Regions from separate parts of the Brevundimonas sp. NPDC055311 genome, predicted to be linked through region 1. Evidence: predicted binding sites of a transcription regulator. Region 1 holds the regulator's gene; the other holds the start of a gene.
What was found. Region 1 encodes HrcA, which represses chaperone genes, less so after heat shock. Its sites were predicted from a motif close to GTTAGCANTCNNNNNNNNNGANTGCTAAC; they were not measured.

Region 1 (7,700 bases):
CGGGGTCTTTTTTGTGCGCTATCGCTCGTGACGTGGTCGCGCGCTGCTTGAGCGCGTCCTTCTCCCTCCCCTTCACGGGGAGGGTGGCTGAGGCCGTCAGGCCGAAGCCGGGTGGGGGTGGCGAGGCTATTCAGGCGCTGGGCTAGGGTCGCCAAGCCCTCCCCACCCGGTCTTCGCTTCGACCACCCTCCCCATGAAGGGGAGGGAGAAGATCAGCCCTTGCACTCTTTCGGCGGGGTTTCGCCGTCGCGGGTCCACATCGCGCAACTGCGATCGATCTCGCCCTGAATCAGGTCGCAGGGGTTGGCGGCGTTGCAGGGCGGGCGTGTCGCAGGGCTGACGGCGATGCAGCGCTGGACCAGACGGGCGGAGGCTGTTTCACCCAGGGTCTCGCGGCAGGGGCGTTCGTCGAGCGGAACGGGCTGAGGCGCCATGTCCGGGCCTTCGGGCAGGCGGGCCTCGGGCTCGCGGGCCGGAGAAGGCGATGGCGTGGAGGCCGGTGCTGACGCCGCCGGCTCAGGGCGCGGCTGGCAGGCGGCGATCAGGCCGCCGAGGATCAGGCAGGCCAGAAAGGGCGGTCGGGTCATGCGGGGCTCCGGATCGGGGTTCGCCTATGCAACGACGATGGTCCCGATCCGGCTCCGCGAAAAGCCTTATCGGCGGGCGGCCTCGACGGCGGCGCGCTGCAGGGCGAACAGTTCGGTGCAGCCGATTTCCGCCAGTTCGAACAGACGGTCGAACTCGGCCCGGCTGAAGCCGCGCTTCTCGCCGGTGGCCTGGATCTCGACGATCTGGCCCGCGCCGGTCAGGACGAAGTTGGAATCGGCCTCGGCGGTGGAGTCTTCCTCATAGTCGAGGTCCAGCACCGGCAGGTCGTTGAACACGCCGCACGACACGGCGGCCACCTGATCCAGGATAGGGTCGGTCGTCAGCACGCCCTCGTCCTTGAGGTAGTTGAGGGCGCTGGCCATGGCCACCCAGGCGCCGGTGATGGAGGCGGTGCGCGTGCCGCCGTCGGCCTGGATCACGTCGCAGTCGATCAGCACCTGACGCTCGCCCAGCGCCTTCAGGTCGACCACGGCGCGCAAGGAGCGGCCTATCAGGCGCTGGATTTCCTGGGTGCGGCCCGACTGCTTGCCGGCGGCGGCTTCGCGGCGGCCGCGCGTGTGGGTGGCGCGGGGCAGCATGCCGTATTCGGCGGTGACCCAGCCCTGGCCGCTGTTGCGCATCCAGCCCGGCACCTTCTCCTCGATCGAGGCCGTCACCAGCACCTTGGTGTGGCCGAAGGAGACCAGGCAGGAGCCCTCGGCGTAGCGGTTGACGCCGGTTTCCAGCGTGACGGTGCGAAGTTGTTCAGGGGTGCGTTCGGACGGGCGCATGGGAATTCCTTGGAAGCGGGATGGCGCGTGCTTATCCTGAAACCATGAGCCTGTCCCGCCCTGACCTGTCTGTCGTGCGTCTTCGTCCGGCCGTGGCCGCCGACGCCGCGATCATGATGCACTGGGATAGGGCGCCGCATGTCGTCGCTTGCCTGACCGACGACCCCGACCATCATGAGGCGGCCGACTGGGACGAGGAGCTGGCTGCGCAGTCCGACGTCTTCAGCTACTTCATCGCCGAGGTCGACGGCCGTCCGATCGGGGCCATGCTGGACATCGACCCGGCGGGCGAACCCAACGGCTACTGGGGCGAGATCGAGCCGAACCTGCGCGCCCTCGATATCTGGATCGGCGAGGCCGACGCCCTGAACCGGGGTCATGGCACGCAGATGATGACCCTGGCGCTGGACGCCTGTTTCGCTCGGCCGCTGGTCGAGGCGGTGGTGATCGATCCGCTCAACTCCAATGCCCAGGCCCATCGCTTCTATCAGCGACTGGGCTTCCGGCCGGAGGGGCGGCGTGTCTTCAACGGGACGGACGATTGCCTGGTCCATCGCCTGACCCGCGCGGACTGGGCGGCGCGGAGGGCGGGGGCATGAGCCTGCTGCATCCCTCGCCCGGCCTGGCGACGCTGGATGCGCGGGCGCGCGACATCTTCCGCCGGGTGGTCGAGACCTATCTGGAGACGGGCGAGCCGGTGGGGTCGCATACCCTGTCGCGCGCGGGCCTGGACCTGTCGCCCGCCTCGATCCGCAACACCATGCAGGCGCTGACGCAGGCCGGCCTGCTGGCCTCGCCGCACGCCTCGGCCGGGCGGGCGCCGACCCATGCGGGGCTGAGGCTGTTCGTGGACGGTCTGCTGGAAGTCGGCGACATCGGTCAGGAGGAGCGGCGCGAGATCGACGCCCGTCTGGCGGTGCTGGGCGCCAAGGGCGGCGGCCGCAACGTGGAGGAGGCGCTGGATGCCGCCTCGTCCCTGCTGTCGGGTCTGGCGGGCGGGGCGGGCATCGTCGCCAGCCCGGTGCGCGAGGCGGGGGTGCGTCATGTCGAGTTCGTGGCTCTAGGCGGGGGGCAGGCGCTGGCGGTGCTGGTCGCCGACGACGGGGTGGTCGAGAACCGGCTGATGAACCTGGCGCCCGGCGTGACGCCCTCGACCCTGCAGGAGGCGTCGAACTTCCTCAGCGCCCGGCTGAAAGGGCGTCCGCTGGCCGAGGCCCGGCACGAGATGAGGGCCGAGATGGAGGCCGCACGGCGCGATCTGGACGCCGCTGCGGCGCGCCTGGTCGAGGACGGGTTGGCGGCCTGGAGCGGAGGCGCGGGCGGCGCGGGTCACGATCGCAACCTGATCGTGCGCGGGCGCGGCAATCTGTTGCAGGACGCCCGCGCGGCCGAGGATCTGGAGCGGGTGCGCGTCCTGTTCGACGATCTGGAGCAGAAGGAACAGCTGATCGGCCTGCTGGACGACGTCGGCGCGGCCCAGGGCGTGCGCATCTATATCGGCGCGGAAACGCGACTCTTTTCGCTTTCGGGTTCCGCCGTGATCGCGGCGCCCTATATGTCGGGCCGGCAGCGGGTGCTGGGCGCCATCGGCGTCATCGGGCCCGCGCGGTTGAACTACGCCCGTGTCATACCGTTGGTGGACTATACCGCCCGGGTGCTGGGCCGGATTCTGGACGGACAAGAGACGTGAACGACATCAACGACGAGACCCGGGACCAACTCGAGCAGGACATCCACGAGGGCGAGGGTGCGCCTGAAGGCGATGAAAACGCCGTCGTCGACGCCCTGATCGCCGAGCGCGACCAGTGGAAGGACCGCGCCCTGCGGGCCGTGGCCGAGGCCGAGAACGTCAAGCGCCGCGCCGAGACGCAGCAGAATGACGCCCGCGCCTACGCTATCCAGCGCTTCGCCAAGGATCTTCTGGGCGTGGCCGACACCCTGGAGCGCGGCCTCGCGGCGGCGCCTAAGGATGCGGACGGTCCGGCGGCGGCCATGGTCACGGGGCTGGAGCTGACGCAGAAGTCCCTGCTGTCGGCCTTCGAGGCCAACGGCCTGACCCGCGTCGATCCGGCGCCGGGCGACCCCTTCGACCCGCACCTGCATCAGGCGATGATGGAGCAGCCGTCGGACACCGTGCCGGGCGGCGCCGTCATCCAGACGCTGCAGCCGGGCTACGCCCTGTTCGGCCGCACCGTGCGCGCGGCCATGGTGGTGGTCGCGGCCAAGGGCTCGGGCCCGGCGGCCGGCGGCGCCTATGCCGACCCCAGCACGACCGGCGGGAATTTCGACGCCAAGGCCTGAGGCTTTCGCGCGCTGAAACGACGACGGCCCGGCGCAGACGCGTCGGGCCGTTTTCTATTGGCCTATATGACCGCTCATCCCGGCGGGCGCCGGGATCCAGTGAGAGCTTCCCGCACCGCGATTGCGGCCAAAGGACGGGGCCCCGGCGTCCGCCGGGGTGAGCGGGTGGAGAGGTCAGCTCTTCAATCTCAAGCCGAACAGTTCGAGCAGCCGCCGCCAGCCGTCCTTCGCGTCCGCCTCGCGGTAGGAGGCGCGATAGTCGGCGTGGAAGCCGTGCGGGGCGTCGTCATAGAGGATGATCTGGCTGTCGGTACGGCCCGCCGCGGCCAGGGCGTCGGTCATCGCCTTGACCGTATCATTGGGAATGCCGCCGTCCTGGCCGCCGTAAAGACCCAGCACCGGCGCCTTCAGTTCGCCCGCCAGGTCGATGGGCCAGGGGCGGCCCGCCGTCTTCTGTTCTTCGGTGGCGTTGGCGGCGGGGGACAGGCGGCCGTACCAGGCGACCCCGGCGGCCAGCGTCGGGAAGCGGGCCATGGCCTGCCACACCACCTTGCCGCCCCAGCAGAAGCCGGTGATCCCGACCTTGTCGGCCTTGGCCCAGGACTGGGCGCCGATCCAGTCCAGCGTAGCGCCGATGTCGCCCATCACCTGGTCGTAGCCGGCGGCGGCGACGATGCGCTGGATCGCCTGCATGTCGCTGAGCGGGGCGGGATCCTGGACGCGGACGAAGAAGGCGGGCGCGATCGCCGCATAACCCGCCTTGGCCAGACGGCGGCAGACGTCGCGGATGTATTCGTGCACGCCGAAGATCTCGGACACGACGATGACGATGGGGAAGGGGCCGGCGCCTTCGGGCCGGGCGACATAGGCGGGCAGGGCGAAGCCGTCGGGCGCCGGATAGGCAGCATCCTGCGCGATCAGGCCCGCCGCGTCGGTGGCGATGGGCTGGGCCGACTGGCTGAGGGCGGCGGGGGCGTAGGCGGCGAAGAACAGCCCGCCCGCCGTCGCCACGCCCAGGTTACGGCGGCTGGGGGCGATCTGGTCGAGGCTCAGGCCCTCGGGCCGGGTGATCAGGGTCATCTCGGGTCTCCGGGTCGGCGCTGTGGAAGCGACGACAGTGCCTCGGCTTTCCCCGTCCCGTCGAGTCTTTCCGGCCAACCGGCCCTCGTCAGCCCGCGACCCGCAGCGTCAGGTTGACCCGCCCGCCGCCGGGCAGCAGCCGCGACGAACCGGTCAGCAGCCGGTCGATCCCGTGGCGCGCCAGCCGCGCCGGGCCGGTCAGGGCGCAGACGTCGCCGGAGGCCAGGCGCACGCTGGCGGTCGCGCCGCCTTCGGCCGGGCCGATGCGGAACACCGCCGTGTCGCCCAGGGAGATCGACAGCACGGGCGCCGTCAGGTCGCGCTCGTCCCTGTCCTGATGCAGGCCCATCTTCGCCTCGCCCTGATAGAGGTTGATCAGGCAGGCGTCGGGCGGGCTCGGCCAGCCGGTCAGGGCGTCCCACAGGCTCAACAAGCGGGCCGGAATGGCGGGCCACGGCGCGCCGGTCGCCGGGTGGGTCGGCTGGTAGCGATAGCCCTGACGGTCCGACACCCAGCCCAGGGCGCCGAAGTTGCTCATCCGCACCGAAAAGGGCCGCCCGCCCGGGGTGAGCGGGCGATAGAGGGGCGCCGTCTCCAGCCCTTGCCGCACCTCGGCCAGCAATGCGGCCTGTTCTGCGCCGTCCAGCAGGCCGGGCCACAGGCGAAAGCCGGGCAGGGCCGTCGGCGCTTCCCTCGGTCTTTCTTTGGACGCTTGCGGATCGTTTGGCGGGAACATCGGCCGAATTTAGCGGCGCCGCGCCGTCTTGTCCGCCATAAGGCGCGGAATCGGTGCGGAACCGGGCGGAAGGCCTTGCAGCCCCTGCGGTCTTTCCCATATCCGAGCCAATCCGGCGATAACCCCCTTTTCGTTAGGGGTTTGTCCGCCGACCCCATCCACCGCCGAACCGGGCGTCGTCCGGCGAGGCACAATCTCAAAAGCCCAACTGGGGGCGGTCACGCGCGGCGCTTGATGTTACGAGGCCGCCGCATCGCCCGCCGCAAGGAGTGAAAAAGACAAGCCCATGGCCAAGATCATCGGCATCGACCTCGGCACGACCAACTCGTGCGTCGCCGTCATGGACGGCAAGAACCCCAAGGTCATCGAAAACGCCGAAGGCGCCCGCACCACCCCGTCGGTGGTCGCCATTCAGGACGGCGGCGAAATCCTCGTCGGCCAGCCGGCGCGCCGTCAGGCGGTGACCAACCCCGCCAACACCTTCTTCGCCATCAAGCGCCTGATCGGCCGCAACTATGACGACCCGGTGGTGGCCAAGGACAAGGGCATGGTGCCCTTCGAGATCGTCAAGGGTCCGACCGGCGACGCCTGGGTCCAGGCCCACGGCAAGGACTATTCGCCCCAGCAGGTCTCGGCCTTCACCCTGGGCAAGATGAAGGAGGCCGCCGAGGCCTATCTGGGCGACAAGGTCACCCAGGCCGTCATCACCGTTCCCGCCTATTTCAACGACGCCCAGCGTCAGGCGACCAAGGACGCCGGCAAGATCGCCGGTCTGGAAGTCCTGCGCATCATCAACGAGCCGACCGCGGCGGCCCTGGCCTATGGCCTGGAGAAGAACGACGGTCAGAAGATCGCCGTCTATGACCTGGGCGGCGGCACCTTCGACGTCTCCATCCTGGAGATCGGCGACGGCGTCTTCGAGGTGAAGTCGACCAACGGCGACACCTTCCTGGGCGGCGAGGACTTCGACCTGCGTCTGGTCGACTACCTGGCCGACGAGTTCAAGAAGGAGCAGGGCGTCGACCTGCGCCAGGACAAGCTGGCCCTGCAGCGCCTGAAGGAAGAGGCCGAAAAGGCCAAGAAGGAGCTGTCCTCGACGACCCAGTACGAGGTCAACCTGCCGTTCATCACCATGAACCAGTCGGGCCCGCTGCACCTGAACATCAAGCTGTCGCGCGCCAAGCTGGAAGCCCTGGTCGAGGACCTGGTCGCCCGCACCATCGAGCCGTGCAAGAAGGCCCTGGCCGACGCCGGCCTGAAGGCGGCGGACATCGATGAAGTGGTCCTGGTCGGCGGCATGACCCGCATGCCCGCCGTGCAGGAAGCCGTGAAGAAATTCTTCGGCAAGGAGCCGCACAAGGGCGTGAACCCGGACGAGGTCGTGGCCCTGGGCGCCGCCGTTCAGGCGGGCGTGCTGCAAGGCGACGTCAAGGACGTGCTGCTTCTGGACGTGACCCCGCTGACCCTGGGCATCGAGACCCTGGGCGGCGTGTTCACCCCGCTGATCGAGCGCAACACCACCATCCCGACCAAGAAGGCCCAGACCTTCTCGACCGCTGACGACAATCAGTCGGCCGTGACGATCCGCGTCTTCCAGGGCGAGCGCCCGATGGCCGCCGACAACAAGGTCCTGGGTCAGTTCGACCTGATGGGCATTCCGCCGGCGCCGCGCGGCATGCCGCAGATCGAGGTCGCCTTCGACATCGACGCCAACGGCATCGTCCACGTCACCGCCAAGGACAAGGCGACCAACAAGGAGCAGTCGATCCGCATTCAGGCCAACGGCGGCCTGTCGGACGCGGATATCGACAAGATGGTCAAGGAAGCCGAGGCCAACGCCGCGGCCGACAAGGCCCGCAAGGAACTGGTCGAGGCCCAGAACGGCGCCGACAGCCTGATCCACTCGACCGAGAAGGCCTTGTCCGAGCACGGCGACAAGATCGACGAGGCGACCAAGACGACTATCCAGTCGGCTCTGGACGACCTGAAGTCGGCCCGTGAAGGCACGGAGCCCGAGGCCATCCGCGAGAAGACCAACAACCTGGCTCAGGCTTCGATGAAGCTGGGCGAGGCGATGTACGCCGCCCAGCAGGGCGACGCCGACGGCGCCGAAGGCCAACCGGCCGACGACGGCGTGGTCGACGCCGAGTTCGAGGAAGTCTCGGACACGGACGAGAAGAAGGACGCCTGAACCGGCGTCGGAC
Region 2 (7,700 bases), 200 kb from region 1:
TATGTGCTGATCAGCCTCAATCCGCGCCTGCTGGCCCGTCTGCCCAAGCCTGGCCCGTGGATGGAGACGCTGCGCAATCTGCTGGCCTTCCCCATGTACGGCGCCGCCCTGTGGCTGGCCTGGGTCTATGGCCGCCAGACCGCCGACGCCCTAGCTCTACTGTTCGGCGCCGGACTGATGCTGGCCCTGGCGCTCTGGCTCTACGGCCGCTTCCAGGCCGCCGCGCCGGGCAAGGGTCGGGCTGCGGGGATCGCCGCCGTCCTGGCCCTGATCGCGGCCCTGGGCTTCGGCGTCCTGGCCGGAAAGGCCGCGCCCGCCGCGTCGGACGGCGACAGCGCCTCGACCCGCCTGCCCTCCCAGCCCTGGTCCGACCAGGCGGTGAAGGCCGCCCTGGCCGAAGGACGGCCCGTCCTGGTCAACTTCACCGCCGACTGGTGCGTGACCTGCAAGCTCAACGAGGGCGCCGCCCTGTCCTCGACCCGCACGACTGAGGCGCTGGAACAGGCGAACGCCGTCTATCTGGTCGGCGACTGGACGCGCCGCGACGACGCCATCACCGCCGAGCTGCAACACCACGGCCGCTCGGGCGTGCCCCTCTACCTCGTCTATGCGCCGGGCCGGGCCGAGCCGCGCATCCTGCCGCAATTGCTGACCGAGGGCGTCGTCGTCGACGCCCTGAAGGACGCCGCCGACCGCTGACTTTTCATCCCAAGGAGACCGCCATGTTCCGCCTGCTGACCGCCGCCTCCGCCTCTCTTCTGCTGCTCGCCGCCTGCCAGCAGCAACCCGCCGCATCGCCGGAGCGGTCCGAGACCGCCGCTGTCGCCCCCGAGGCGATCGAAGCGCCAGCCCCCGGCGAAACGGCCCCCGCCTTCACCCTGGTCGACGCCGAGGGCCATCAGCGATCGCTGGCCGACTTCCGCGGCAAGACGGTCGTTCTGGAATGGACCAACGAAGGCTGTCCCTTTGTGAAGAAACACTACAGCGGGGCCATGCAGGCCCTGCAGCGCGAGGCGACCGCCGACGGCGTGGTCTGGCTGACCATCATCTCCTCGTCGCCGGGAACCCAGGGCTTCGTCGAGGGGGAGGAGGCGCAAGCCTGGAAGGCCAAGCACCAGGCCGCCTTCACCCATCTGTTGCTGGATCCGACCGGCGAGGTGGGCAAGCGCTACGACGCCAAGACCACGCCCGACATGCGGATCATCGATCCCGAAGGGCGGCTGATCTACGTCGGCGGCATCGACGATCGGCCGACCAACAAGGTGGAAGATCTGGACGGGGCCAACAACTTCGTTCGCGCCGCCATGGCCGACGCCAAGGCCGGCCGCGCGGTCCAGACCGCCTACGCCGCGCCCTACGGCTGCGCCATCAAGTACCCCGAGACCGTCGAGGGTTGAGGATTCCTCGCGGAAACGAACCTCCCCCTAATCGGGCCCCAAGTCGCGCAAAGCGCGGCAGGCCCAAGAACAGTATCAGGCCTCAGTTGGCGGCTACGCCGCGGGCTGAGGGGGCGAGGTGATGACCTCGACGTTGTCGTTCAGCAGATAGGACAGCTCGTCGAGCGCCAGCTTGCGCGCAGCCGCGTCGGGCGCCGTCTCCACCGCCGCGACCTTGACCGGGATGTCTTCCGAAATGCCGCGCAGGATGCACTTCAGGTCGTTATCCGTGCCGCGTTCCTTGAGGATCAGATGCCCCTGCATGTCGCGCTGGGCCAGATCCGTCGCCTGGGTCTTGAACGCCGCATAGGCCGCGCCGGTGAAGAAGCCGGCCCGGTCCGCCTCGCCCGAGGCCATCCAGCCGTCGACGATCGACTTCAGGGCGCCCGACCGGGCGACCAGATCGGCGAACAGGGGCTCCTGGGCCACCGAGACCGGCGCGGCGGGCGCCACCGGCGGCAGGGCCGCCGCTTCGGCGACGGCGGGATCGGCCAGCATCAGGGCGACAGCGAGGGCTATTCCGCAGGACATGGCGTGCCTTTCACAAGGGAGCGGGCCGCGGCGCTTCCGAAGGAAACCCTTGTTGACCCGATCCTGGATTGAACTCTTCTCGGCCTGAGCCGTACACCAGAGCCTGCAAGCGTCGGGCCAACCGCACCGAACCGCCATGGGGAGACGATGATGCCGCACGCCGCCGCCTGGGCCGAACTCGAAGCCGCCGCCCGCCGGGACGCCGGCGCCCGCATCCAGGATCAGTTCGCCGCCGACCCGGATCGTCTGGCGCGGCTGACGCTGGAGGCGGCCGGCCTGCATATCGACCTGTCGAAGCAGAGCTGGACCCGCCCCGGCCTGGACGCGGCCCTGGCCCTGGCGCGCGCCTGCGACGTGGAGAGCCGCCGCGCGGCCCTGTTCAACGGCGAGGCCGTCAATCTGACCGAGGGCCGTGCAGTGCTGCACCCGGCCCTGCGCGCGGCGAACGGCGCGGACTTCCACGCCTTGGGCGAGCCGGTCTCGGCCGAGGTCGAGGCCGTTCGCGCCGAAATGAAGACCTATGCCGAAGCGGTGCGGTCCGGAAATGAGACAGGCGCGACCGGGCGCGCCATCCGGACGGTGCTCCATATCGGCATCGGCGGCTCCGATCTGGGTCCTCGACTGATCTGGGACGCCCTGCGCCCGCTTGATCCGGCCATCGACCTGCGCTTCGTCGCCAACATCGATCCGCGCGACATGGCCGAGGCCCTGATCGGACTGGAGCCCGAGACGACCCTGGTCGTCGTCGTCTCCAAGACCTTCACCACCCAGGAAACCCTGACCAACGCCGAGGCCGCCAAGGCGTGGCTGGCCGCCGCCCTGCCCGCCGAAGGGATGGCCAGACATTTCATCGGCGTGACCGCCGCGCCGGACAACGCGACGGCCTTCGGATGCGGCCGCACCTTCGCCTTCAGGGACTGGGTCGGCGGCCGCTATTCCCTGTGGTCGGCGGTCAGCCTGTCCTGCGTCATCGGTCTGGGCTGGGAGGCGTTCCAGGAATTCCTCGACGGCGCCGCCGCACTGGACCGGCATTTCCTCGAGGCGCCGCTGGAGAGGAACGGGCCGGTGCTCCTGGCTCTGGCCGACATTTACAATGTGGACGGCCTGAACCGCCCGGCGCGCAGCGTCGCGCCCTACGCCCACGCCCTGCGTCGCCTGCCCGCCTTCCTGCAGCAGTTGGAGATGGAATCGAACGGCAAGCGGGTGCGCCGCGACGGCTCGCCCGTCGGTCGCCAGACCTGTCCCGTCGTTTTCGGCGAACCCGGCTCCAACGGCCAGCACGCCTTCTTCCAGCAGTTGCATCAGGGACCGCAGGTCGTTCCCCTCGACTTCGTCATCGTCGGCCGCACCTGCGAGGACGCGACCGCGACGCCCCTTTGGGCCAACGCCCTGGCCCAGGCCCAGGCCCTGATGCAGGGCAAGACCGAGGGCCAGGCTCGCGCCGAACTGCTCGCCTCGGGCGCATCCGAGGCCGAGGCCGACCGTCTGGCTCCGCACAAGACCTTCCCCGGCGACCGCCCGTCGACGGCCATCCTGATGGAAGCGCTGACGCCCCGTTCCCTCGGCGCCCTGATCGCCCTTTATGAGCACAAGACCTTCGTCGAAGGCGTCCTGTGGGACATCAACAGTTTCGATCAATGGGGGGTGGAGCTCGGCAAGGCCCTGGCCAAGGCCGTGCTCAAGGACGTCGAAGCCGGCGCGCCTTCCTCTGACCTCGACCCTTCGACAGCCGACCTGCTGCGACGATTGACGGCGTAGGCGCCCGATTCTCAGGCGACGAAAAAAAGGCCCGGTCGCGAAACCGGGCCTTTCTTCATCTCGCCATTCGCCTACCAGCGACGATCATAGCGGTAGTCGCGGTCGCGGCGGTTCTGATAGCTGCGCCACTCGCCGTGGTTCCGCCAGTAACGACCGTCGCGGTAATAGCGGCCGTTGTTGCGCTCGTAACGGCCGTTGTAATAGCCGTCGCGGCTGTTGATGCCGTGTTCGCGCTCCCAGTGGCCCTGGTTCCGGTAGCAGCGACCGCCGCGGTAATAGCTGCAGTCGTCGTTGCTCGAGGACGAGGCCGCGCCGAGGGCCGCACCCGCCAGGGCGCCGCCCGCGACATAACGTCCGTCGCCCTGGCCGATCAGGGCGCCGGCCACGCCGCCGACGACAGCGCCAAGGACGGCGTCACGGCCGGTATTGTCGCGATCGCGGTCGCGATAGTTCTGGGCCGCGGCCGGAGTCGTGGCCAGCATCGTCACAACCAGAGCAGGGGCGATAGCGCCGGCGCCGATCTTGAACAGGGTCTTCATGGCGGGCTCCTTTCGAAAGCCGGTTGATCCGTTGTCCCCTTTTTAGCGAAGCCTGTCTGAACGACCCCGGGGGCGCCCGTTCATTTTCGCTTCATCAAGGCGCCGAATTTCGGTCCGCCTCGCCCTTGACGCCCCCCGCCCCCCTGCCTAACTCCCCGGTCGTTAGCACTCGGGGAGGGCGACTGCCAAAGTCGTGGGCTCCGAGGGCTGGAACCAACATCCTAACGGGAGTTACTCAGATGGCGTTTCGTCCGCTCGGCGACCGCGTGCTGGTCAAGCGCGTTGAAGAAGAATCCAAGACCAAGGGCGGGATCATCATCCCCGATACGGCCAAGGAAAAGCCCCAGGAAGGCGAAGTCGTCGCCGTGGGCCCCGGCGTCCGTGACGAAGACGGCAAGTTCGTCGCCCTGGAGCTGAAGGCCGGCGACCGCGTCCTGTTCGGCAAGTGGTCGGGCAGCGAAGTGAAGATCGACGGTGAAGACCTGATCATCATGAAGGAATCCGACGTCCTGGGCGTGCTGTCGTAAGACGCGTCCTGGGTTTCCGGAATTCTAACGTAAAATCTTATAGATAGGAGCAGCCCACATGGCCGCTAAAATCGTAAAGTTCAACACCGACGCTCGCGACAAGATGCTGAAGGGCGTCAACGTCCTGGCTGACGCCGTCAAGGTGACCCTAGGTCCGAAGGGCCGCAACGTCGTGATCCAGAAGTCCTTCGGCGCCCCGCGCTCGACCAAGGACGGCGTCTCGGTGGCCAAGGAAATCGAGCTGGAAGACGCCTTCGAGAACATGGGCGCCCAGATGATCCGCGAAGTCGCTTCCAAGGCGAACGACAAGGCGGGCGACGGCACCACCACCGCCACCGTCCTGGCCCAGGCCATCGTTCAGGAAGGCCTGAAGGCCGTGGCCGCCGGCATGAACCCGATGGACCTGAAGCGCGGCATCGACAAGGCTGTCGAAGCGGTGCTGGAAGAGATCAAGTCGAACTCCAAGCCGGTCTCCAACAACTCGGAAATCGCCCAGGTCGGCACCATCTCGGCCAACGGCGACGCTGAAATCGGCGACCTGATCGCCCAGGCCATGGCCAAGGTCGGCAACGAAGGCGTCATCACGGTTGAAGAAGCCAAGACCGCCGAAACCACCGTCGACATCGTCGAAGGCATGCAATTCGACCGCGGCTACCTGTCGCCCTATTTCATCACCAACCCGGACAAGATGGAGGTCTCCCTCGAAGAGCCGCTCATCCTGCTCCACGAGAAGAAGCTGACCTCGCTGCAGCCCATGCTGCCGGTGCTGGAAGCCGTGGTTCAGTCGGGCCGTCCCCTGCTGATCATCGCCGAGGACATCGAAGGCGAAGCCCTGGCCACCCTGGTGGTCAACAAGCTGCGCGGCGGCCTGCGCGTCGCCGCCGTCAAGGCTCCGGGCTTCGGCGATCGCCGCAAGGCCATGCTGGAAGACATCGCCATCCTGACGGGCGGCCAGGTCATCTCTGAAGACCTCGGCATCAAGCTGGAAACGGTCGCGCTCGACATGCTGGGCAAGGCCAAGAAGGTCCAGATCACCAAGGACGACACCACCATCGTTGAAGGTTCGGGCGAGAAGGACGGCATCGAGGCCCGCGTCGGCCAGATTAAGCGTCAGATCGAAGACACCACCTCCGACTACGACAAGGAAAAGCTGCAAGAGCGTCTGGCCAAGCTGGCCGGCGGCGTCGCCGTCCTGCGCGTCGGCGGCTCGACCGAAGTCGAAGTGAAGGAAAAGAAGGACCGCGTCGACGACGCCCTGAACGCAACCCGTGCTGCTGCCGATGAAGGCATCGTCCCGGGCGGCGGCGTGGCCCTGCTGAAGGCCTCCAAGGTGCTGGACGGTCTGAAGGGCGACAACGCCGATCAGAACGCCGGCGTCAACATCGTCCGCCGCGCCCTGCAGGCTCCGATCCGTCAGATCTCGGAAAACTCGGGCGTCGAAGGCTCGATCGTGGTCGGCAAGGTGCTGGAATCGGCCAAGGCCGAGTTCGGCTTCAACGCCCAGACGGAACAGTATGGCGACCTGGTGGAAATGGGCGTCATCGACCCGGCCAAGGTCGTCCGCTCGGCTCTGGCCTCGGCCGGTTCGGTCGCGGGCATCATGATCACGACCGAAGCCGCCATCGCCGATGCGCCGAAGAAGGCTTCGGCCGGCGGCGCCCCCGACATGGGCGGCATGGGCGGTATGGGCGGCATGGACTTCTAAGGAAGTCCGGCTTCTCAAAGCTCAGACGACGGAGGGGCGGGATCGAAAGGTCCCGCCCTTTCTTTTACGCTAGGTTCCCGCCTCACCCACCTCGCGTCCCGCCAGCCGTGCGCCTTCGACCACCGCCGGGTCGGCGCGGGCCGTGTCCAGAATCCAGTCACGGAAGCGGGCGATCTTGGGGACCAGGCGGCGGCCCGACGGGTAACAGAGCCAATAACCCTCGGCCAGGGCGACGGTCTGATGGAACGGCCGGACCAGCAGGCCGCGCTCCAGCTCGCGGCCGTAAAGGATGGGCGAGCCCAGGGCCACGCCCTGATCGCCCAGAGCCGCCGCCACCTCCATCGCCTGATTGTCGGCGGTCAGCCTGGGCGGCGCTCCGGCGTCAGCGGGCGCCACGCCGGCGGCGGCGAACCATGCGGCCCATTCGCGGGGCTCTCCGATCAGATGGGCGCGCTTCAGATCGGCAGGCGACTTCAGCTCCAGCCGGTCGCGCAGGGCCGGGGTGCAAACCGGCGTGAAGACGGCCGGCATCAGAAAGCGGCTTTCCAGTCCCGGCCACCGGCCCGAGCCGAAGCGCAAGGCCACGTCCAGCCCGTCCGCGCCCAGATTGGACAGTATGGAACTGGTGTCGACCCGCACGGCCAGGTCGGGATTGGCCAACTGGAACGCACCCAGCCGCGTCGCCAACCATTGGGTCGCCATGGTCTGCAGCGTCGTGACGGCCAATACGCCCTGGTCCGCCTCAACCACCTCGGCCACCGCCCGCCTCAGCAAGGTCATCGCCTCGGTCGCGGCTGTAGCCAGTCGCTCGCCCTCGGGCGTCAGGGCCACCTGCCGCGTGCCGCGCGTGAACAGGGGCCGCTCGAGCCGTTGCTCCAGGTCGCGGATGCGCCAGCTGACCGCCGCCTGGCTCATGCCGAGAGCCTCAGCCGCGCGGGTGAAGCTGAGCAAGCGCGCCGCCGCCTCGAACACGCGAAGGGCGTCGACCGGAATACGGGAAAGAGGATCAGACATAAGTTAGCCTTATGAATCGGCGTCATCGTCTCGTTTGTGACCCGGCGCACCATGCGCCATCCTGACCTTCTCAGAAAGGAGGACGAAGTCATGGACCACATCTACCGCACTCATAAGGAACCCGCGTGGGGCTGGATCGGCGCCCTGCTCGACGCGCGCCGCCTTTCACGCCGAGAGACCGGCGAAGTCC

Region 2: a site for HrcA is predicted at 4,426-4,454, ahead of groES (co-chaperone GroES). Genes of this name have one in related genera too.

What each region holds. Positions count from the first base shown of each region.
Region 1 is NZ_JBSHMV010000002.1:81,584-89,283, reverse strand. Features, by position in the region: gene ACWIDZ_RS06235 (hypothetical protein) at 213-587, opposite strand; gene rph (ribonuclease PH) at 654-1,379, opposite strand; gene ACWIDZ_RS06225 (GNAT family N-acetyltransferase) at 1,424-1,978, shown strand; gene hrcA (heat-inducible transcriptional repressor HrcA) at 1,975-3,069, shown strand; gene grpE (nucleotide exchange factor GrpE) at 3,066-3,680, shown strand; gene ACWIDZ_RS06210 (dienelactone hydrolase family protein) at 3,855-4,760, opposite strand; gene ACWIDZ_RS06205 (alpha-ketoglutarate-dependent dioxygenase AlkB) at 4,849-5,496, opposite strand; gene dnaK (molecular chaperone DnaK) at 5,783-7,687, shown strand.
Region 2 is NZ_JBSHMV010000002.1:282,308-290,007, reverse strand. Features, by position in the region: gene ACWIDZ_RS07230 (protein-disulfide reductase DsbD family protein) at 1-699, shown strand, start outside; gene ACWIDZ_RS07225 (thioredoxin family protein) at 723-1,397, shown strand; gene ACWIDZ_RS07220 (hypothetical protein) at 1,491-1,967, opposite strand; gene pgi (glucose-6-phosphate isomerase) at 2,115-3,725, shown strand; gene ACWIDZ_RS07210 (hypothetical protein) at 3,797-4,264, opposite strand; gene groES (co-chaperone GroES) at 4,504-4,791, shown strand; gene groL (chaperonin GroEL) at 4,850-6,496, shown strand; gene ACWIDZ_RS07195 (LysR substrate-binding domain-containing protein) at 6,566-7,510, opposite strand.